3 regions of the Alteromonas sp. G5_S2_22_S1 genome follow, and region 3 is predicted to be linked to each of the others. Evidence: predicted binding sites of a transcription regulator. Region 3 holds the regulator's gene; each other region holds the start of a gene.
The links. The regulator FliA, encoded in region 3, starts transcription of late flagellar genes. The targets are predictions, from matches to a motif close to CTAAAGNTNNNNNNNNNNNNGCCGATA.
Positions count from the first base shown of each region.

Region 1 (7,605 bases), 130 kb from region 3:
ATATATCAGTTATACCTGCTTATGCGTTAAAGCAAGTTGAGGTGCTGCGAGATGGTGCATCCGCACAATACGGTTCCGATGCTATCGCAGGCGTTATTAACTTTGTGCTAAAAGATGCACGAGAAGGGGGGAGCGTTGCCCTTAAGTTAGGTGGGTACAGTGAAGGTGATGGCGAACTTTTCCAAATACAGCTTAACAATGGGTTTGCCATAGGCGATAAAGGCTTTTTAAATGCAACGGCTGAGTACAGGCAGCAAAACGGCACTTCTCGTTCTGTACAGCGCAGTGATGCACAGGCGCTTATCGAACAAGGTAATACATTTATCCAAACGCCGTCTCAAGTTTGGGGCGCATTAGACGTTAACGAAGATATCAAACTAGCCTTAAATGCCGGCACTGCTATTTCTCAATTAACAGAATTTTATAGTTTTGCTACAGCAGCGAGACGAAAAATAACCGGTGGTTTCTATTTTCGAAACCCGCAAACTCGAGAAGGCGTGTTTAGTCGAACTGACCCCAACACGGGGGAAAGCCGTTTAATTGTGGCGGATTTAGATGGATTGGAAAACGGCATAGCGTGCCCGTCTATTACGCTTTCTACTAACAACGTATTGCAAGACCCTGATTATCAGCGAATAGCTGATAACACCACCGAACTTGGGGCAAATTGTTTTGCTTTTAATGAGTGGTTTCCAGGCGGTTTCACGCCAAAATTTGGCGGCACCATTACCGATGCCTCGCTGGCCATGGGAATAAGACATGAATTGCCCAAAGGCTGGGCGATGGATGCGAGTGCCACTTTAGGTTACAGTGATATCGAGTACACCATATCGAATACGGTAAACCCGTCGTTAGGGCCCCGGACACCCACTTCCTTTTCTCCAGGCGGTGTATCACAAATAGAGCGAACCCTTAACCTCGATTTTAGCAAGCTTATTCAATCCATTTTTGAAGACCCAATTAGCATAGGCCTCGGTGCTGAATGGCGCAAAGAAACCTATTTCCAGAAAGCCGGTGATGAAGCGTCCTACATTGCTGGGCCTTTTGCCCTTGAGCCTCCGTTGGGGTTAAGCGAAGGGTTTTCGATTGGGTCGAACGGTTTTCCAGGGTATCAGCCTCAGTCAGCTGGGCATTGGAGCCGCAATAACTGGGCATTGTACGCCGACGTAGAGCTGTTCCTAACTGAAGCGATGCAGGTTGGACTGGCTGCTAGAGTTGAGCATTTTAGTGACTTTGGCTCTACCTTTGACGGCAAATTGAGCATGCGTTATAAACTTAACGACACCTTTGCATTGCGAGGGTCAGTTAATACAGGCTTCAAAGCGCCGACAGTGGGCCAGAGCAACGTGATTAATGTAACAACTGCTTATGGCGTTAATGGGCTTGAAGACCAAGCCACCTTGCCGCCAACGGACCTCATTTCATTACAGCTCGGCGCGACACCACTTACACCAGAAGAATCGGTCAATTTCAGTCTGGGCATGGTCATGCAGGCAAGCGACAACTTTTTCGCAACGCTCGACTATTTCAATATTCGCCTCTCAGATCGCATCAGTACCACCTCAGCGATTCCGTTGACTGAACAAGATATTAGCGCGCTGGTTGCACAGGGAAGGCCAGATGCAGTTAAGTACAATGCAGCAAAATACTTTACTAATGATTTTGATACTAAGACCCAGGGCGTAGATTTAGTTGTAAACTACAGTTTTTCATACAATGACTGGGCTAACGCGTTATTACTCGCTTACAACTGGACAGATACGCAGGTGGAACGCCTTACGCTTTATCCTGCTCTAGTTAACGATGAAATGCAGCTTTTGCCTAACTTAACGCCGTCGCGCATTCGTATGCTAGAAGATAACCTCCCGGCTCACAGGGGAAGCGTTACCCTTGAGCAGCTCAAAGGTAACTGGGCGCTAACATGGCGATTAAACTACTATGGTGAGTTTTACGAAGACCACCTCGATGCATCGGCGGGAATGGATATATACGGCAGTGCATTAACGACGTTTGACGCGCAACTCGCTTGGAAAGTACAACCACACATTCAGCTTACGCTAGGCGCGCAAAACTTGTTCGATGCACTGCCTGACGAAAACCCGTTTCAAGGCGAGGTTGGCGCGCTTTATCCACCTACATCTCCAGGCGGCATTAACGGCGCTTTTTATTACGCAGGCATCGAATACACCTTTAATTAACACTGCGGTAATGGCCGCTGCTTTTGGTGTCAATATATATGCTGAATGTGTCGTAGCAAAGAAACGCGTTACAAGAGGGAGAAGGGACCGGAAAGGTTAAGTATTAGGTTGCTTACTTTAACCTACGTCTTTAAATAATGATTCATCAATGATGGTTTGGTCAATAATTTGTTGTGCCATAGTAATGCACTTACCGCACTGCGAGCCAAGCTCTAAATGTTGACGTAACTCACGCATATTTCCCACGCCGTTTTCTTCAACCGCCGCGCGAATGCTTTTATCTGTTACCCCATAGCACATGCAAACAAACATTAAACGTACTCCAAATGAATCTGTAAATGATAATAATTGCTATTCATTAGTTTGGCAAGTAGATATTGGCAAATTTAATAAAGGGTGAATGATGAAAATCTGTGCTTAAAGTTTAGCGAATGAACCCCTATTGGTAGGATCAGTGAAAAAACGCATTGTTTAATATTGTTATTTTAGTAATCGTACCTATCTCCCAAGCTAGCAATATCTATTTTAAGTGGTCGCGCAACGCAATCACTTCTATTATTACAATCCACATATAAATGGAGAGACTCATGAGTGTATTAGTTGGCCGTCCGGCACCTGATTTTACAGCTGCAGCGGTACTAGGTAGCGGTGAAATTGTTGATTCTTTTACGTTAAGCGAAGCAATCAAAGGTAAAAAAGCGGTTGTGTTCTTCTATCCGCTAGACTTCACTTTCGTTTGCCCTTCTGAACTGATCGCTTTTGACAAGCGTTTTGACGAGTTCAAAAAACGTGGTGTTGAAGTGATCGGTGTTTCTATCGACTCTCAATTCTCACACAATGCCTGGAGAAATACCCCAGTAAATCAAGGTGGTATTGGCCCAGTTAAGTACACTCTCGTGGCTGATGTTAAACACGATATCTGTCAAGCTTACGATGTTGAGCATCCGGAAGATGGTGTTGCATTCCGCGGTTCATTTTTAATCGACGAGGCAGGTATGGTGCGTCACCAAGTGGTTAACGATCTTCCTCTTGGCCGTAACGTTGATGAAATGCTTCGTATGGTTGATGCACTGGCGTTCCACGAAGAGCACGGTGAAGTTTGCCCTGCAGGCTGGACTGAAGGTAAATCTGGTATGGACGCCTCGCCTGAAGGTGTAGCTAAGTACCTATCTGAAGAAGCAGACAAGCTGTAAGCTAGCTACTTGAAGAGTAGAAAAAACAGCGCTTTTAGGCGCTGTTTTTGTTTGAGCTTATAAATTAAAACGTGTTGAGTGAGCCCAGTATGAATACCAGTATCTTAAATACCTTGTTCATTTAATCATTTTCTACCGGCCATCCGCCTAATGCTTTGTACCGGTTAACCATAAAGCAAAATAGTTCGGTTGTTTTTTGGGCATCGTATAGTGCGCTGTGCGCTTCACTTTGATCAAAAGCGATTCCCGCTGCGCGGCAGGCTTTAACCAACACCGTTTGCCCTAACGCAAGGCCGGCAAGGCTGGTGGTATCAAACGAGACGAACGGGTGAAACGGCGTGCGTTTGATGTTACAACGCTCTATTGCCGCATTTACAAAGCTCTGGTCGAAAGTGGCGTTGTGGGCAACAATCACCGAGCGCTGACAATCAGCGTTTTTTTGCGCCTTTCGGATACCTTTGCATAAGTCCTTCATGGCTTCACTTTCTTCAATTGCCCCGCGCAAGGCGCAATTCGGATCGATGCCATTAAATTCCAACGCTGCCGGTTCTAGATTAGCGCCCTCAAACGGATCTATATGGTAGTGAAAGGTTTCATCGGGATGGAGAATGCCGTCGTCATCCATTTTTACCGTAACTGCCGCGAGCTCCAGCAAGGCGTCGGTTCCCGCATTAAAGCCCGCAGTTTCAACATCAATAACTACGGGGAAATAACCTCTAAAGCGCTGGGAAAGAAGGGGCGGGTTGGCAGACATAAACACTCTTGTAGACTAGATTGAGAAAACTGGCTGGTGGCGTTAATGCGCACCAACATGCGAAATGTATGTAATAGCTGAATTATCGCAAGGATGCCACCGAGTTGCCAGTTTCAATTGAAACGCTATTGTTTATAAATCAGGATAGTAGCAAAAACCTGAAACGCGAATGGTATTAAACGCTAAACTTTTCTACACTTTGGACGATAGTTATGTAGAGCGTCTTAACGTGCGTCGCTATTTCTTGTTCTTTTAGTACCTGTCTTGAAATAGATATGCCGACGAATGCTCACTTGCTTGTGTGCGCTCTCGCAAGTTGTTGAAAACGTGGTTGACGGTTAACGTAACCCATACCCGTGTTAGTCTGATTTTCGTTATGGTGTCGAAGTATGGTGTCTAAATTAAAATATATCGCTTTGATGGGGATTGTGGGGTCGCTATCTTCCCACGCTGCTATGCGACAATATTCTGCGACCATTGAAAGCTCCAACTGGCGCATCGATTCCGACACACGTCTTCAGTGTACACTGAACCACGAATTACCAGGTTATGGCGAGGCTATGTTTACCAGCACGGCGTCAAAGCAATTGAATATGGAATTTGAGCTAGACATGCATTTACTACCGAGTAAATTCGATATGGCTGCTGTTTATTCCGTTCCACCAAAGTGGATGCCGGGCGTAGCGCCAAAACCTATAGCCGATATGTCTATCCGCAAGCAGTACAACGGTGACTTACCGCAGGACGCCGCTTGGACAATGCTGTCTGAACTTGAAAAAGGTTTCTGGCCCACTATTTATTACCAAGATTGGTACAACAAGTACGATCAGGTGAGTGTTGCATTAAATGCGAGTAACTTTTCTGGGGTATACCAAGAATTTGTAAAGTGTGTGTCTAACTTACTGCCATTCAATTTCGACGACATTGCTTATACCGTACTGTCATATCAAAACAACAGTACAGAACTGACCAAATACTCGCAAAAACGCTTAACCATGATAGGTGAGTATTTGAAAGAAGACAGTGAGCTAGAACTTGTACTATTAGACGGCTATACCGATAGCTATGGTGGCCGATGGAACAATGAGCAGCTTTCTATACGTCGGGCTAACGAAGTGAAGAGCTACTTGACCACGCTAGGTGTGCCAGAAGACAGAATTCAGTTGACCGGACATGGCGAAAAACGTCACATCGCGCCTAACGATACACGTGAAAGCCGTGCCCAAAACCGTCGCGTAGTGGTTAGGCTTTCTAAGTCGTAGCTTTTTAAGTTACAGTGCCTAACCGCCAGACGCTTTAACTCAATATGCGCATACACACTGCATTTGAATATAAAGCGCCCATACCTTTAATACTTAGTCCTTTTGTGCACGCCACCTGGTAACCGGTACAACATGGTCGGTGAACACGCCGTCGACGTTAGCTACATTCTCTAACGCTTCTAACAGCTGTGTCCCTGTCATGCCTGCAGGCAAAGCGTCTTCGCGATAGGTGTAAGGATGAATGGTCAGCGAATTATCATGGGCGTATTCAAGCCATTTTGCCGCTTCTAATTTTCCTTCTGCCATTGCTTTCTTGTTCAGTAAGTGGCCTAGCCATGGGCCAATGCCATCAGCATAAGAAGCTACCTCGCCCATACCCTCTTTAGTACGAAGCCAGTCATAGTCGGTGTCGCTTTCGCCCCAATCATTTTCGCCAATAAGCATAACCACTTTGCCTTTATAGCCTAGTGTTTCGCGAATGCGTTTCACCTCTTTGAAGTCGAAACACTGAAGATAGCTGTTGCCACTTTCTCCACCAAAGCCATAGGTATTCAGCATATCGATAACAATTTTGCTAGCATCGACCCCTTCGTTACTATGAAAAGCAGGCGATTTGACTTCGGGGTAAACGCCTACTGAAGTACCAAATTGGCGATTTAGTTCGCTGATTAATTCAAAGTGCTCTGCTAATGTAGCAAGGGTAAACTGAGCCTGTTGGCCGCGATAACGATTTTCAAATACTTGTTTCCCATCGCTGTTTGCTCGCTCGTGAACCCGTAGGTTTCGTAACTCTTCTAAGGTAAAGTCTCGCGCGTAATACCTGCCATCGGCTCTGTGGCGCTTAGGGTAGACAGCTTCAACGTTCGTCACGGTTTCTAAATGAATATCGTGAAGTACCACGGGAACATTATCTTTGCTAATAACTACATCTTGCTCAATAAAGTCAGGTTTCAAAGAAAAGGCGAGGGTAGCGGCTTCAAGAGTATGCTCAGGTAGGTAGCCAGAAGCACCGCGGTGAGCGATGACTGAGAAGCGTTGAGCACTAGTCAGTTCGTGAGTGTCGGCATGCAAAGTTGGAGCTGCTATGTAGCTTGAAACAGCCAGTGCAATTGCGGGCATTATGTTACGCGCTTTAGCGCTAACACAATAAATACAGCGCCCAAGCCAATCACCATGTGTTTGCTGTGTTGAATTTACGTGTGACGTGGCAATTGCCGTCGTGCTCTTAAAAAAGCCTAAGCGTTTGTGTAGCATGACAATATCGCTCCATGTTGTCATTTATCTCTGCCGTGTAACCTATGAACTTACATTGTGCCCATAAATCCGAAGCCATAATTCGTGCCTGAAAAAATGCTTTCAATGCAAGCCACAGGCACGAATAATTAGTGCGACTGTTCTAGCGAGATTGATTTGTTTTGAATAAGCTCTATGGCGTAACCATCGGGGTCGCGCACAAAGGCTATAACAGTGGAACCGCCTTTTACCGGCCCTGGTTTTCGATAAACATCGGCGCCGTTTGCTTCGAGGTTCTCACAGAAGCGATAGATATCATCAACTTCAATGGCGATATGGCCATAAGCGTCGCCTTTTTCGTAAGTATTGTCGCCCCAGTTGTAGGTAAGCTCTAACACTGTGCTATCAGACTCATCACCGTAGCCTACAAACGCCAGCGTGTATTCGTACTCTTTGTTCTCAGACTGGCGCAATAGGCGCATCCCCATAAGTGAGGTATAAAAGTGTAAAGACGCTTCCAAGTTTTCAACTCGAAGCATGGTGTGAAGCATTCGCATAACAAACTCCTATTTGTGACGAAAGTAAAAGCTAAGGACATAATACAATATTAGCGCGTGTTGAATGTTGCTTACGTCAAGAAACCGTATTAGAAACAGCTTTTTAGTATAATCACCGAGTTAGCTAAAGACACCACGTGCTTATATTAAGAGATGAATGTTAACGCTTTAAGACAGCATTACAATTTTTCCTAGCCTGTTAAAAAGTACGTGTATCGATGAATAAAATACGTTAACAAGCGCCGTGACTAAAAATAATCGAGAAAAGGTTGGACATCGCGTTGGTTTACCTGTACCTTCAATCCCGCTCTAGATATGTTTTATGCTTTACCTAATACTGCGCTGTACCTTTCTTTATTCCTTCAAATTGAAGTTCTATTTAGATATACAACTGCTTTACTAGCTTGG
Region 1 is NZ_JBQKUJ010000003.1:175,369-182,973, reverse strand. It holds gene ACTRWF_RS05140 (TonB-dependent receptor domain-containing protein) at 1-2,198, shown strand, start outside; gene ACTRWF_RS05135 (bacterioferritin-associated ferredoxin) at 2,316-2,510, opposite strand; gene ACTRWF_RS05130 (peroxiredoxin) at 2,786-3,391, shown strand; gene rnt (ribonuclease T) at 3,513-4,145, opposite strand; gene ACTRWF_RS05120 (flagellar protein MotY) at 4,535-5,407, shown strand; gene glpQ (glycerophosphodiester phosphodiesterase) at 5,501-6,661, opposite strand; gene gloA (lactoylglutathione lyase) at 6,790-7,197, opposite strand.
Region 1: the regulator FliA is predicted to act here: its motif matches at 4,328-4,354, upstream of ACTRWF_RS05120 (flagellar protein MotY).

Region 2 (7,605 bases), on a different contig from region 3:
AAAAAGTAGAAGAAGCTAGCCAAACTAAGGCTACCGCAAGTCAACGTGTTACAAGCACCGAAGAAAAGTTAGACGCCTGTCGCGAAATGGTGAACATTGCCATGGGGCGGGCAGGCGAGAGCTTAGCAGAGCTACTTGGTGAGTTTATTGACCTGCCCATTCCCAATGTTAATCTGATTGAAAGCAACGAACTTTCCATGGCGGTAGCCGAGATTAACCGCAACGAGAGTGTGTCTGCGGTTTCAAAAGGGTTCATTAGTGAGGGGGTTAGTGGGGAAGCACTGGTAATCTTTAACGATACGAACTCTCAAAACATTGTTGAGCTGCTTAAGTACCCGCCGTCGGCGTCATCTGACAAACTAGCGCTAGAAGCCCTTATGGACGTGTCTAATATTCTAATAGGGGCGTGTTTAAACGGGTTATCAGAACAGCTAAAGGTGGCGTTTAGTCACACACACCCTGTGTTATTGGGGCAGCATCAAGGCCTATCAGCGCTGCTAAGCGATAACGTACAACGTTGGGGGAAACTTATGGCTATTGAAATAGGCTATGCAATCAAAGCGCGAGATATTTCCTTTGATTTACTGCTGCTATTTCCCGGCGATGCCATGAGTCAGGTCTATTCGCGCCTACTTGACGATAGCTACGATACAGATGACAAGGAAGGTCTATGAATGCATCCATTGATACTTTGAATCGCAGTGCGGTATCTCAAGTTCCCTTGGAATTATTAGATTCTATTGAGGTTGGTATTGCCGTGCTCGATAGAAACTTCACCGTACAAGTATGGAACAAATTTTTAGAAAACCACAGTGCTAAAAAAGTCGATTTTATAATCGGGCATAGCCTGTTTGACCACTTTCCTGAAATAGAAGAAAAGTGGCTTAGAACCAAGGTCGACCCGGTTTTTAATTTGAAAAGCCCCGTGTTTATTATTTGGGAGCAGCGCCCTTACCTATTCAAATTTGCCTGTAATCGCCCCGTTACCTGTGCTGCTGAGTATATGTATCAGAACGTGACCATGTTTCCCATCGTTGATAAAGATGGCAATGTGGAGCGTTTTTGTATGCTTGTATACGATGTGACAGAGCAAGCGCTAGGTAAGCTAGGTATGGAGCACCTCAATCAAGAGCTTAAAACAGCGAGCCGTGTAGATGGCCTAACCGGGCTATTCAACCGTCGCTACTGGCAAGAACGTTTTGACGAAATGTATAAGCTTTGCGTTAGAAGAGACAAGCCTAGCACGGCAGTTATGCTAGATATTGACCACTTTAAACGCATTAATGACACCTACGGTCATCAGGCGGGCGACAAGGTCATAAAAATGCTAGCGGCTTTGATAAAACGCTGTGTGCGCGAAACCGATTTAGCCGGGCGCTATGGTGGAGAAGAGTTCGCGATTATCCTCAATGACTCTACCGTTGAAGATGCGCGTATTGTCGCTGAGCGAATTCGTCAGCTCGCACAGCGTTTGGTGGTCGAGCACGAAGGCGAGTCGATAAATTTCACCGTCAGCCTTGGTCTTGCCCAATTTTGTTCAGCGTTTAAAGGCCCTCTGGCATGGTTAGAATGCGCAGATAAGGCGCTTTATGACGCAAAAGAAAGCGGTCGAAATCAATATCGCGTTTATGATACAAGCCAACGCTAGCTTGCTAACAGGCAAGCTAGTTAGAGTGTTAAGCCGTTTCCACGCGCTTTATATGGTGACGAATTGAATACAAAAAGCAAAGGCTTGGAATAACCATTACGGCAGTAATGATGAAAAATAAACTCCAGTTGCCGTTTAAGCTATCAACAACAATACCGCTGCTAGAGGCAACCAATGTCCTGCCGGCTACACTTAATGACGCCATCAGCGCATACTGAGTGGCGCTAAAGGCTCTGTTGCACAGCAGCGAGATAAAAGCGACCATCCCTACCGTACTCCATGCGCCGGTAAACCCATCAACGATCACCGTGACGGCGAGTAACGAGGTGGATGGGCCCGTTTGCGCAATCAGCGCAAAAAGAAGATTCGACGCCGCCATGGCGACGCCCGCAATCATCAGCCCTCGATATATGCCGTAGCGAATATTAACTAAGCCTCCTAACAAAGAAAAAACAATGGTCACCCACCAGTTGAGTAATTTCGAATAGGTGGCAATGTCACTGTTGGAGAACCCTACCTCTTTATAAAAAACGATACTCATGCGCCCTAAAAATGCTTCGCCAATTTTAAATAGAAAGATGAAAAGCAGAAACGACGCTGCTAGTTTCACACCATTGCGGTTAAAAAACTCGGCAAAAGGCGTGATAAGCGTGGTTCTAATCCAATAGACAAGTGGCGAGCTCGTAGCGTTGGCGTCTGTTATCTTTTCAAGCAAAGCCTCTCTATCAATCTGAGGTTCATCTGCTATGCACGTAGCGCACATTAAAAGTACCATTATTACGCTTAGCAAAAGATAAATGTTGGGCCATGACCACGTCGTTAAGTCGGCCAAGAAAAACGGTATGGCACCAAGCCCACCATACCCTGTCCACCAGCCAGCCGTCGCCACAGAGGACGCTGCTGACATACCGTCTTTATCCTCTTTTTCCACACAATCGATGCGAAAGCCATCAATGGCGATGTCCTGTGTAGCTGACGCTACAGCAATGAGCAGACCAATTAACGCTACGTAATACAAGTCGTAAGTTGCACTTAGCTGCGACATACCAAGACAGAGTAAAACGATGCAGCCTTGCATAGCGAAAATCCACCCTTTACGCTGACCTAATAGTGGTGGCTTGAGCTTATCTACAAGGGGCGACCATAAAAAGTTGAATGAGTAAGTGGCAAAGATAATTCCGAAAAGGCCGATTGCAGAGCGGGACAAGCCTTCGTCTTTTAGCCACGCTGATAGCACTGAGCCAATCATTATCCAAGGGAAACCGCTGGAAATACCAAACAGAAAAATACTTAAATAGCGTTTGTCGTTGAACGTTTTTAAAGCGGTAAGCAAAACTTCAGCCTTTGGCAATAACTCAAAAGCATATTGAGCCACGAAGTACGAGGTTTAGCAATAACCCATTGAGCGGCAATAGGTAAGTATCGACATCCTGTGACGTTGTTGGTCACTTATTTTTGCCGTAGACGGGAGCCTAAGGGCGTATCCCCACGCAGTCCAAAGGGCAATGACCTAATCCTTCGAGAAAATTGACGCAGTTATTAAGTTCATCAATGAGAAACTGATCTTTTGTCAGTTTCTCTTCGTTCCAGTAATGCACTTGATGAAGTACATGCCAAAACACCCGTTCTTTTTGTGTATAGGGCTGGGTTAACGTGTATTCAATTTGGCCCCACTCTTCCATACTATCCCAGAAAAATAGCTCGATCTCCTCGATAGGAAGCTCTCCTTGCCAAAATGCTCTCAAATAGAAACACAGCTGCTTTGCTTTGTTGTCTACAAAATCTTGAACATTCACAAGTAATTCAACCGTCTCTGTTTGCTATGAAATATTATAGTCTATAACGCAGTTACCACGTGCCAGGGCAGGGTATTATTTTGTCTGAAATACTTAGGTAACTGTTTTGGGTGCTAATTTAGCCTAATCGGTAGGTGAATAAATTACCAGCCCAAGTGGCGAGTCCAGCCTATGGCGCTATTTGCAACCATCTGAATTTGTGGGGGTTTGTGAATATCTCTTATACTAAAGGTTAAAGAATTATTTGGAATATTTATTTGCCGGTAGTGCAACTTTAGTGCGTTTTTTGCTCTAATTTTCCTTTTTAATGTGGTATTGCTCTCCCAATCATTAAAGTTGTTAAGAGAAACATCTAGGACAGGGTAGTTGGCCTGAGCCATGGTTTCTATTACTAAGTTATTGGTTGACTCTTCGGGCCAAAAGGGCGATATGGCAATGAATGTATCTGGGTCTAAGGCGGGCTGTTGTTCTGTGGCAGACAAAAATGTGGTGGCAAGCATGCCTTGGGCTATTACCATGCGATAGCCGCCTCGGTCCTGTAAATAATTATTCAACGCGCTGAGTTGAAGCGTGAGCGAAGTAACGGTCATTTCGAAGCTAAGGTATTGTGTGAGTTGATTGCTACGAGGGTGTATCTCATTGGGTTGTGATGAAGGCGCGCTATCACCCTCATTCGAAGAACCAGGAATCGTATCTTCGTTTATTGGCTCACTGGGTGTTACGGGTAAATGAAAAGGGCTAATGACTACGTTCCAGCCTTTTTCTGCGAGCAAATCGGCAAGGCTATTGCCTTGTGAAAGTGTGAGGCTAGATGGGAAAGGTTCGGTAAGAACTATGGCTGTACCAAGAGGCAGTGGTGTTTTGGCCCCTATTTCAATGATCGGTGCTTCGCCTTCACCCACCATGATTGTTCTTACTTCACCAGGTAAGTAAGCATTACTAACGTCTTTCAGAAAGTTGCTGTGCGCCGTCATAGGTAAGAGGGATACGATGACAGCAAATAACAGAAGGATAGTTTGCCTTTTCATAGAAGAGAGATTTACCTTTTAGTTCTACCCATTAACTGGTGCTTTACCCGTTGCTTCGTTTGTACCAATAACTGAAACAGTTATCGGCACTCTAAGTAAAAACTATAGCAATGGTTAAAAAGAATAACGGGGGGGGCACGTCATAGTAAAAGGCAAATTAACGCTAGTCTCTATCAATAGAAAGGGCGCTCGGGCGATAATGGCTAAACGGGATAGGGGTTTTAAAATGTAACCACTTTTCCAATGTTGGGTGAGTCAAGCTTAAACTTTCAGCGTGAAGTTGAAGGCGAGGGGCCATACTAAGCGCCTCGTCATGAGCATACAACCGGTCACCTAAGATTGGGTGGCCCAAGGCTAGCATGTGTACCCGTAGTTGGTGTGAGCGCCCTGTAATGGGATATAACGCCACTAAGGTATAGCGGCGCGCTGCATCGTCAGTGGCACGCTCAATGACTTCAAACCGCGTAATGGCTTTTTTGCCCCGTTCGAAGTCCACCATTTGTTTTGGTCTATTAGGCCAGTCGCAGATAAGGGGTAAGTCTACTTCGCCCGAATCTTCCTCTATATGGCCGTGAACCCGCGCGAAATAGCGTTTTTGGGTTAGCCGAAGCTCGAACTGCTTAGAGATATGGCGATGACTGTCTTTGTTAAGTGCCAGTACTAAAATACCCGAAGTGGCCATATCTAACCGGTGTACCACGGTAGCAGTGGGGTACACAGTGTTAACACGGCTAATCAGAGAGTCGCGGTGTTCTAGTGCTTTACCGGGAACACTCAATAGCCCGCTGGGTTTGTGTGCTACCACCATATCCTCATCCTGATACAAAATATCAAGATAAGGCGTCATTGGTGGGTTATAAACAAAGCTCGGGTTAGCCATTGCGTTGTGTCACTTATAAGTAGCCGTTAAGGAGGAGCGTTACGGATTGTTTACCACAATTCGCAACGCATCTAGCTGAACATCAGCTTCCTGAATTACCTTATCGAGGGCATTCATTTGCGTTTCAATGAACTCAATTTCACTGTCTCGCACCGCTGGATTGCGCTTTTGTAAGTCGCGTAAACGTTGAATTTCTTCGCCCAAGGTCAAGTGCATGGTATTCAACGCGTCGTGCTGCTTTTGATTGGCCTGCTGGTGGGCAAGCTTACGCGCCTTCTCAATAGCCAACTCAAGTGGCTGTTGCAGGGCTTTCAATAGCTGCGCTGAAATTTTACGTCCAATCTTACGTTTCACATCGAAGCTTAAGTCAGACGCATTTCCTTGTGCATCTAAGCATACGCGTACCGGCGTCTGCGGTAAGAAACGGCCAAGCTGCAACGCTTTTGGCGCTTGAGCATGAAGAACAAATAACGCCTCTATCCAGTATGCGCCTTTTGGCAGCGACGGCTCAGCAATAAAGCCCATGCTACTCTTGCCGTGAACATCCGTAAGGATAACGTCAATGGCGGTATGAACAAGAGGGTGGTCCCAGCTAAGAAACTGCACGTTCTCTAAGGTTGTTGCCACACGGCGCTTGTAGGTGACTGTCATTCCCTCAGGGTCAAGGCCAGGAAGCTGACTCACCATAGACTCGGTAGGCATAAGAATAAAGCAGTCGTTGCCTTTCTCTTCTTGCTGTACACCGATAGCGTCGAACACGCGGCCCATGAAGCGCGATAGATCTTGTTCGCTATCAAGGGTAACAATGTCTTCGAGTAACTGCTCTACGCGCCCTTCACCAGAGGCATTTAACTCTAGTAAGCGATCTCGTCCGGCCTCCAACTGCGCTACAAGCTGGCTGTTCAGCGTTACGCTCATATTGATAAGTTCATCACGAGCGCTCATATCATCGGGATGTAAGCATGCACCAACAAGCAACGGTTTAACGTCATCGAATACGCCAGAGCCTGTCGGGCAGGTTTTCTCAAATGCGTTTAGTCCTTCATGGTACCAATCTAACAACACATGCTGCGCGGTCTTAGCAAGATACGGTACGTGAATTTGTACTGTTTGCGTTTGGCCAATTCGATCGAGTCGACCAATGCGCTGTTCCAGTAAATCAGGTGTAATGGGTAAATCGAACAACACCAAATGGTGGGCAAACTGGAAGTTACGGCCTTCACTGCCAATTTCGCTACACAGTAGAATTTGTGCACCTTCTTCCTCGTCGGCAAAGTAGTGAGCAGCCTTGTCGCGCTCTACAATGCTCATACCTTCGTGGAATACGCTGTGTCGAATGCCTGATTGAGTGCGAATGACTTCACCTAGCTCTTGCGCAGTGCGAGCACTGGCACAAATAAGCAGTATTTTTTCAGGCTTAACGCTCTGCATGAAGTCAAGCAGCCATTCAACACGAGGGTCGTGTTTAGTCCAGCTATTTACCACGTTGGCCATTCGCTCGGGGTAAAGCGAGTAGGTCAGGTCGCCGCCGCTTACCGCATCTGCGTAGACTTCAGGCATGGTTAGTTCATAAGCGCTCAGTTTACGTTCAGGAAAGCCTTCAATATTAGCGCGACGGTTTCTAAACAGCATGCGGCCAGTGCCGTGACAGTCAATTAACTGGTGTAACAGCGCATGGCGGTTTTCTGGCGTGCTCAAATCGCCGGTGTGCTCCATGACATCAGGGGCGAACTCTGCCAATTTGGTACGTTGTTTGTCGTTAGGCTCTGCATCTGAAAGCAGTGGCGCGACGGCGTCGGCCAGCTGGCTATATTTCGACTCTTCTTCTAAAAAAGCGTTGTAACTATGAAAACGAGCAGGGTCAAGAAGACGCAGGCGAGCAAAGTGACTTTCGTGACCAAGCTGATCTGGGGTTGCCGTAAGCAGCAATACACCAGGCGTTAGGTTAGCTAAAGCTTCAACGCACTTATACTCAGCTGATGGCGCCTCGCTTGACCACGCCAGGTGATGAGCTTCATCCACAACCATCAAATCCCAGCTTGCGGCCTGAACTTGCTGCTGGCGCTTTTCGCTTTGGCTTAAAAAGTCGATGCTACAAAGTACTAGCTGATCGTTTTCAAACGGATTCACTTCGCCAGCATCAGACGCTTCGCTTTCTTCTATCGCGTCGCAACGACTTTCATCGTAAATGGCAAAGGGTAGGTTTACTCTACGAAGCATCTCAACCAGCCATTGGTGTACTAATGAGTCAGG
Region 2 is NZ_JBQKUJ010000002.1:52,224-59,828, forward strand. It holds gene ACTRWF_RS02470 (response regulator) at 1-674, shown strand, start outside; gene ACTRWF_RS02475 (sensor domain-containing diguanylate cyclase) at 671-1,648, shown strand; gene ACTRWF_RS02480 (AmpG family muropeptide MFS transporter) at 1,677-3,023, opposite strand; gene ACTRWF_RS02485 (hypothetical protein) at 3,121-3,444, opposite strand; gene ACTRWF_RS02490 (DUF3530 family protein) at 3,588-4,472, opposite strand; gene rluA (bifunctional tRNA pseudouridine(32) synthase/23S rRNA pseudouridine(746) synthase RluA) at 4,636-5,352, opposite strand; gene rapA (RNA polymerase-associated protein RapA) at 5,392-7,605, opposite strand, start outside.
Region 2: the regulator FliA is predicted to act here: its motif matches at 4,554-4,580, upstream of ACTRWF_RS02490 (DUF3530 family protein).

Region 3 (7,605 bases):
TAGCTTTCTTGTTTCTGTGGCTCTAAAAGATGGACGCTTAAGGCCAATACCTCGACGCGCTATTAACCTAACTTTAGTACATAATAAGCGCGATGCATCTTTTCTATCTTGAGCAATATCTTCAAATTTTTTCGGCAAGAAGTCGAGTGCACCGGCTTCTAGTGCATCGAGTGTAGCTTGCGCTCCATGATGAGTAAGCGAAGAGAACATGAGGATCGGCGTAGGCCGTTTTTCCATGATAGCCTTTACCGCCGAAATGCCGTCCATTACGGGCATTTCCACATCCATTGTTATGACATCAGGTTTAAGTGCCTCTGCTTTTTCTAAGGCATCGCGCCCGTTTCTTGCTTCCCCAACAACTTCAAGCTCTCTATCATCGTCGAGTATTTCTTTTACTCGACGACGATAAAATGTCGAGTCGTCCACCACTAGGACTTTAAAGACCATGGATTATTATTCCTATTAATTCATCGCCTTACTTGATGGGTTTACGCGCGTACCGTTTTAGCAGGCTCGGAACATCTAAAATAAGTGCAATCCCGCCATCTGAAGTAATGGTTGCTCCCGCCATACCCGGCGTGCCTTGAAGCAAAGCATCAAGAGGTTTGATTACCACTTCTTCTTGACCTATTAGCGCGTCTACGACGAATCCAACTTGTTGTGTACCAATTTGTACTACAACCACGTGCCCTTTTTCTCTATTAATATCTTTAGGGCCACGAATTAGCCATTCGCCAAGGAAGAACAACGGAATTGCCTTTGAACGAACTATCATTGTTAGTTGGCCATCAACCGTGTTGGTCTTTTTGATGTCCATGTTTATTATTTCGTTCACCGCACCTAATGGTAACGCAAAGGTCTGTTTTCCTACAACAATCATTAACGTAGGCAAAATAGCTAAGGTTAGAGGCACTTTTATTTCTAACCTGGTCCCTTTTCCTAACTGAGAATCAATGTTTACGGTACCGTTTAGCTGGTTAATTTTGGTTTTAACCACGTCCATACCGACACCACGACCAGAAATATCGCTGATCTCTGTCTTCGTTGAGAAGCCCGGTGCAAAGATTAGATTGAACGCCTCAACGTCTGACATACGCGCTGCCGCATCTGCATCGAGAACGCCACGGCTAATGGCAATTTCCTTGAGCTTTTCGGCATCCATCCCTTTACCATCGTCTTCGATGGTAAGTAAAATATGATCGCCCTCTTGGGAAGCAGATAATTTAACCGTTCCCATACGAGGCTTACCTGAAGCGGCGCGATCATCAGGCATTTCAATACCGTGATCGACCGAATTTCGAACCAAGTGAACTAATGGGTCTGCCAGAGCTTCTACTAAATTTTTATCTAAATCAGTGTCTTCACCAACAAGCTCTAAAGTAATCTCTTTCTTCAAGCTTCGCGCTAGGTCACGTACAACACGGGGGAAGCGGCCGAAAACCTTTTTAATAGGCTGCATGCGGGTTTTCATCACCGCACCTTGGAGGTCGCCAGTCACTACATCTAAGTTCGCAATGGCTTTCGACATGCTTTCGTCGTTGCTGTTTATGCCTAAGCTGATTAGCCTATTTCTTACCAATACTAGCTCGCCCACCATGTTCATAATTTGGTCTAGACGCTTAGTGTCGACCCGCACCGTGGTTTCAGCCGGTGGGGCTGCGGCAGCTGCCTTTTTATCATCTTTCTTAGGCGCTGGGCTAGCCGCTTTGGGTTTCGCGGTTGAGCCTGGCTTAGATGGTGCGGCTGAATTTGACGTAGGCGCAGCTTTAACAGGTGCTGCTTGTTTAGCCTTCTGAACAGCTTCAGTCGCCGCTTTATCTACTGGTGGCTCAGGTGAAATAGGCGCTGTGCTTTGTTGCGTAGGGCCTTGACCTGAACCATGCAGCTGATCAAGAAGTGCTTCGAACTCATCGTCAGTAATTTCTTCATCGCTGCTTGAGTTCGATGGTGCGGGCGCTACCGGTGCTTTAGGTTCAGAGGCAGGAGCAGCGCTAGTTGCGAACTGGCCTTTGCCGTGTAAATCGTCGAGAAGCGCTTCAAATTCTTCGTCGGTGATATCGTCGCTATCGCCGCCAGCGGTCGGTGTCGTGGGTGCTGAAAGTGATGCTGGCGCGACTGATGGCTTACTTGCTGAAGAAGATTGACCTGGCGCATTTGAACCATGAAGTTCATCGAGTAACGCTTCGAATTCATCTTCGGTTATTTCGTCAATACCACCGTCGCTTGTGCCGCTAGGCACTTGCGCTGTAGGTTCTTCAATGACAAGTTCAGGCTCCGCAACAACTGACTCAGGTGCAGTGGCTGACTCTTCAGAGGCGCCAAAAATGTTTTCATCTGGCGTTTCCGGGCGACTTAATTTGTGCAATAAGTCGACAAGGTGTGCATCTGCAGGTTCGAGTGGATCGCGAGCTTTAACCCGCTCAAACATCTCTACCACCACGTCAGTGGCCTGCAAAATAATATCCATCAGTTCTGGGGTTAGGGTTCTTTGTCCATTGCGCATTACGTCAAAAACGTTTTCTGCACCGTGACAAATTTCTACTAACTCTGTGAGCGAAAGAAAGCCCGCTCCACCTTTAACTGTGTGATATCCACGGAAAATTGCATTCAGCAAATCCGCATCTTCAGGATTGTTCTCAAGATCAACGAGCTGTTCTTGTAATTGTTCAAGTATCTCTCCAGCCTCAACCAGAAAGTCCTGTAATATATCCTCGTCAACATCAAACGACATGCGCCCGCTCCCCTAAAAACCTAAGCTAGACAGAAGATCATCTACGTCATCTTGGCCAGAAACGACATCATCGCGTTTCTCGGCGTCAATAATTGGGCCTTCTGCCTCTACACCATCAACCTTATCGGCCTTAATGCTAGATGGTTTAGTTTGTTCTTCACCTTCGCGCTCGCCAAACATGGTTAGCATATTAACTAAGCTATCTTCTACCTCTTTTACAAGGTCGATAACGCGACGGATAACTTGACCCGTTAAGTCTTGATAGCCTTGAGCCATCAATACTTCGGTAAGTAACTGTGTAAGTTTAGCTGACTGAAGCGAACCGTCTTCCAATAATTCGTCTAAATCTGCACATAACGCTTTGAACTCGCCCAACTCGATTTGGCGGTTCATGAGCTTTTTCCACTCAGGCATCACTTTTTCGATACGCACCGACAGCATTTCCGCTATCGGCATACTCGCTTCCACAGCGTCCATTGTAGTATTAGCTGCTTTTTCGGTTTCTTCAATTACGTAGGTTAGGCGGGATTGTGCATCGGGAATATCGTCGGTAGCTAAGTTTTTGATGCGGTCGTCAATTTGAAAATTATTTAACGCGTCATGGAGTTGACGCGTTAACTTTCCTACTTCAGCAAATAGCTCAACGTTTTCCTTCATTGAGGCAGCTTCAAGTAGAGCGTTAGCAGACGCGTTGTCACCTTCTTCCAGATAGGTGACAAGCTGTTTGGCCTCTTCTAACGAAATTGGAACGTTTACATTCGTTGTCATCCAGTAAACCTCATTTATCTGGTGAGCGTCTGGATCAACCTAAACGTTCGAAAATTTTATCTAATTTTTCTTTTAAAGTTGCAGCGGTGAATGGTTTAACGACATAGCCGTTAACGCCCGCTTGTGCAGCGGCAACAATTTGCTCTTTTTTCGCTTCTGCAGTTACCATTAGTACAGGTAAATGCTTAAGTTTGTCGTCGGCTCTTATTGCGCGCAGCAAATCGATACCTTGCATTCCTGGCATGTTCCAATCGGTAACAACGAAATCAAAATCACCTTGCTGCAGCATAGGCAATGCAGTGCTTCCGTCATCCGCTTCCTGGATGTTAGAAAAACCTAAATCTTTAAGCAGGTTTTTGATGATACGTCTCATGGTTGAAAAATCGTCAACCACAAGAATTTTCATGCTTTTGTCCAAAATAGCCTCCAATGAGGGGTTAATTGTTATTAATTTCTATTCTTCGTCAGCTTGCCACGACTTCATTCGTGATTTGAGTTTTAACATGGCCTGACTGTGAATTTGGCTGACTCTTGACTCACTAACATCAAGAACTTCGCCAATTTCTCTTAAGTTCAGTTCTTCATCATAGTACAGTGAAAGAACAATTGCTTCTCGTTCAGGTAATGTCGTAATGGCATGGGCAAGCGCTTTTTGAAACGCGCCTTGCATTAAATCTTCAAGCGGCGCATCACTACCTCTACTCTGCTCAGTAGTAATTACATCTTCCGACACACCTAAATCTTCAATACCTACCAGCTTTCCCGCATTAACCTCATTAAGCATTTGGTGATAATCCTGCAAGCTTACATTAAGCTTATCAGCAATATCAGAATCTCTCGCATCGCGGCCTGTTTCGCTCTCTACCTGCGAAATAGCCTCGGTAATAGCACGTCCATTTCTATGCACTGAACGCGGGGTCCAATCGCCTTTACGTATCTCATCTAGCATAGCACCACGAATGCGAATGCCTGCGAAAGTTTCAAAGCTCGCGCCTTTCGACCCGTCGAAGTTACGCGCAGCTTCTAGCAAGCCAATCATACCCGACTGGATCAGGTCATCAACAAGAACACTGGCCGGCAATCGCGCCATCAAGTGATGCGCAATGCGCTTAACCAATGACGCATGTCGTTCGACTAACTGCGATTTATCGGTTTGTTGACGATAAGCGGCTGCCTTGCTGTTCAACGCTGACTTCCTACTGCTTTTTCTGCAACGAGTTGTTCAATAAAAAACTCTAGGTGACCGCCCGGTTGTGCCGGAATGGGCCACGTAAGGGCTCTACTCGCAAGCTGAGTAATAGCAACAGCGGCGGGAGAACCCGGATACGCATCAACAATAGCCGTTTGTTTTCTCACGGCTTTGCGGATATTCTCATCAAAAGGTACGGTTGCCACTAATTCTAGTGCAACATCTAAAAAACGCCCTGTCACTTTGCTTAATTTGCTAAATAATTCCTGACCTTCCCGTACATCGCGAACCATATTCGCCACAACTTTAAAGCGAAATACACCGTGCTCACGATTAAGAATCTTTATTAAGGCATAGGCGTCAGTTAACGAGGTGGGCTCATCGCAAACCACGACCATGATGTCTTGAGAAGCTTTTGAAAAACTCAACACCATGTCTGAAATACCGGCCGCGGTATCTACGATAAGTACATCGATTTGCGAACGCAATTCACTAAAGGCTCTGATAAGACCCGCGTGCTGCGTTGGCGATAATTCTGCCATTGATTGCGTGCCAGAGGTGGCAGGCGCAATTTTAATACCATGGGGGCCGGTGACTAACACTTCATCAAGTGTGCACTCGCCAGATAGCACGTGGGAAAGGTTTTTCTCAACCCGTAAACCTAGCATTACGTCTACGTTCGCCAGCCCGAGGTCGGCGTCGAGAACCATAACTCGCTTACCCTGCTTCGCCATAGCGATAGCGGTGTTTAGCGTAATATTTGTTTTACCTACGCCACCTTTACCTCCGGTGACGGCGATAACTTTGATTAACCGTGATTGCTTCATTTTTCTTAAGCTACTCGCTTGGTCGTCAATCATACTGCTTATGCTGTTTTAATTGCGTTGTTGCCACTAGTATGATTCAAACCGTACTTTTTATAAAGCTTTGCAGCGGCAGAAACTAAAGATTTCGCCTCCGCAATCTTAATGTCTTCAGGTACTTTCTGACCGTCGGTGACATAACTAACCGGCAGTTGATATTCTACTGCAGCGCTCAATACCTCTCCTAAAGAGTAGCATTCATCTAACTTTGTGAAAATACAGCCACTTAGTTCGATATCATCATAAGCCTTAATAATGCGCTGTAGGGCAGGATATTGTGTATTAGCCTGCGCTACCAAATATTTTTTAACTTTAGGCATTTGACCATTATCAAACTGCTTAATCTGTTTAATTAAACGGCTATCCCGTTGGCTAAATCCTGCCGTATCAATCAATACTAGACGCTTATGACGAAGTTGGAATAATAAATCCGCAAGTTCTTCACTAGTCTGCGCTTTTCTCACCGTACAGCCAATAATTTTTCCGTATGTCGCGAGCTGCTCATAGGCCGCAATTCTATACGTATCTATGGTAATCATTGCTACTGACTCTGCACCGTACTTTTGTGCATAGCGAGCAGCTAGTTTTGCAACCGTCGTTGTTTTACCTGTGCCCGTCGGTCCGACTAAGGCAACTGCACCTTGCGCACTAAGTATATCGTTTCCTGTCACATTTATGCGATTAGCCAATAGGTTAAGAAGATAAACCCATGCGTCTCGTTCATTATAGTGTGCTGGTGTATAGCTAATTAACTGACTGGCAAGTGCACTGCTTAACCCCATATCCGTTAGGCGGGTAATCAAGTATTGATGTACCGGTTTTTGACGCTTGTTTTTTGCTTCCATCAAGTCTGCAACCTGATATTGTAAAACATCGCGCAACGACGCTAACTCTTCTTTAATTTGCGCCAATTCTGCAGATTGAGAGACGGGTGCCTCGTCTAAGCTTGACGCTTGGTGGTCAGGAAACGTTGTTGCTCTACCTTCGTCTTGTGCAAGGTGCTGGCTTTCTACGTCATCAATAAAGGCTTCTGAGAAATCAAGGTGTGACGCAATTTCGTTGGCATGTCTCGCATTTGCAGACATAGGCTGATTATGGTTGGCTGAATGCGACTGCGATGCTGAAGCATTACTTGATGAAGGCGCACTACCGCCGTGCTGCTTTTCTAACAGAGCTTTTAAACTGTCGGGGCCATCATCACCGATAATCTCACTTAAGCTAGGCACGGCTTTTTGACCTGATGCTTTAGGGGTTGCTTTAGGCGATGTTTTAGGAGTGAAGAGTTTTGCTTCAGGCTCTTTATCATAGGCAGCAACAAGCTCAATGCCATCGGCAACTTTGCGGTTCGACATGATCACTGCATCACTGCCTAATTCAGCTTTAACTTGGCTTAACGCCTCACGCATATCTTTGCCGAAGAAACGTCTAATTTTCATTGCAACCTCTCCAATCACCCAGTGTCAGATTATTGACCGACCGAACTGACTATTTTTATTTGTTTGTCGTCAGGCACTTCTTGGTAAGAAAGCACATGGAGCCCAACAACCGAATACTTTAAGAAGCGAGACAGAACGGGTCGCAGCATGCCAGAGGTTAGGAGTACTGCAGGCTCTCCTTCTAACTCTTGCTGCTGACTGGCTTGCTGCAATGATTTTTGCAGCTTGTCTGCCAAACCTGGTTCGATACCAGCGCCATCTTCGCCACCTGCTTGAAGTGACTGGTGCAACATCTGTTCCAACTCTGGCGCCAAGGTTATGACAGGTATCTCTTTTGCCCCTTGGGTAATTTCTTGGACAATAAGACGTTTAAGCGCAATACGAACGGCAGAGACCAATACATCCGGGTCTTGGCTGCGAGTGCCGTATTCACTTAAGGTTTGAACAATAGTGCGCATATCGCGAATAGGCACGCCCTCAAATAGTAGGGTTTGAAGCACTTTTACCACCGTGCTTAGCGGCAAGATATCTGGTACTAAACCTTCCACCAATTTAGGGTGCTGCTTAGCCAGCATATCGAGTAACTGCTGCGCTTCTTCGTGACCAAGTAGCTGATAA
Region 3 is NZ_JBQKUJ010000003.1:308,746-316,350, forward strand. It holds gene ACTRWF_RS05715 (protein-glutamate methylesterase/protein-glutamine glutaminase) at 1-447, opposite strand, end outside; gene ACTRWF_RS05720 (chemotaxis protein CheA) at 476-2,731, opposite strand; gene ACTRWF_RS05725 (protein phosphatase CheZ) at 2,744-3,499, opposite strand; gene cheY (chemotaxis response regulator CheY) at 3,534-3,917, opposite strand; gene ACTRWF_RS05735 (RNA polymerase sigma factor FliA) at 3,954-4,685, opposite strand; gene ACTRWF_RS05740 (MinD/ParA family protein) at 4,682-5,548, opposite strand; gene flhF (flagellar biosynthesis protein FlhF) at 5,554-6,987, opposite strand; gene flhA (flagellar biosynthesis protein FlhA) at 7,017-7,605, opposite strand, start outside.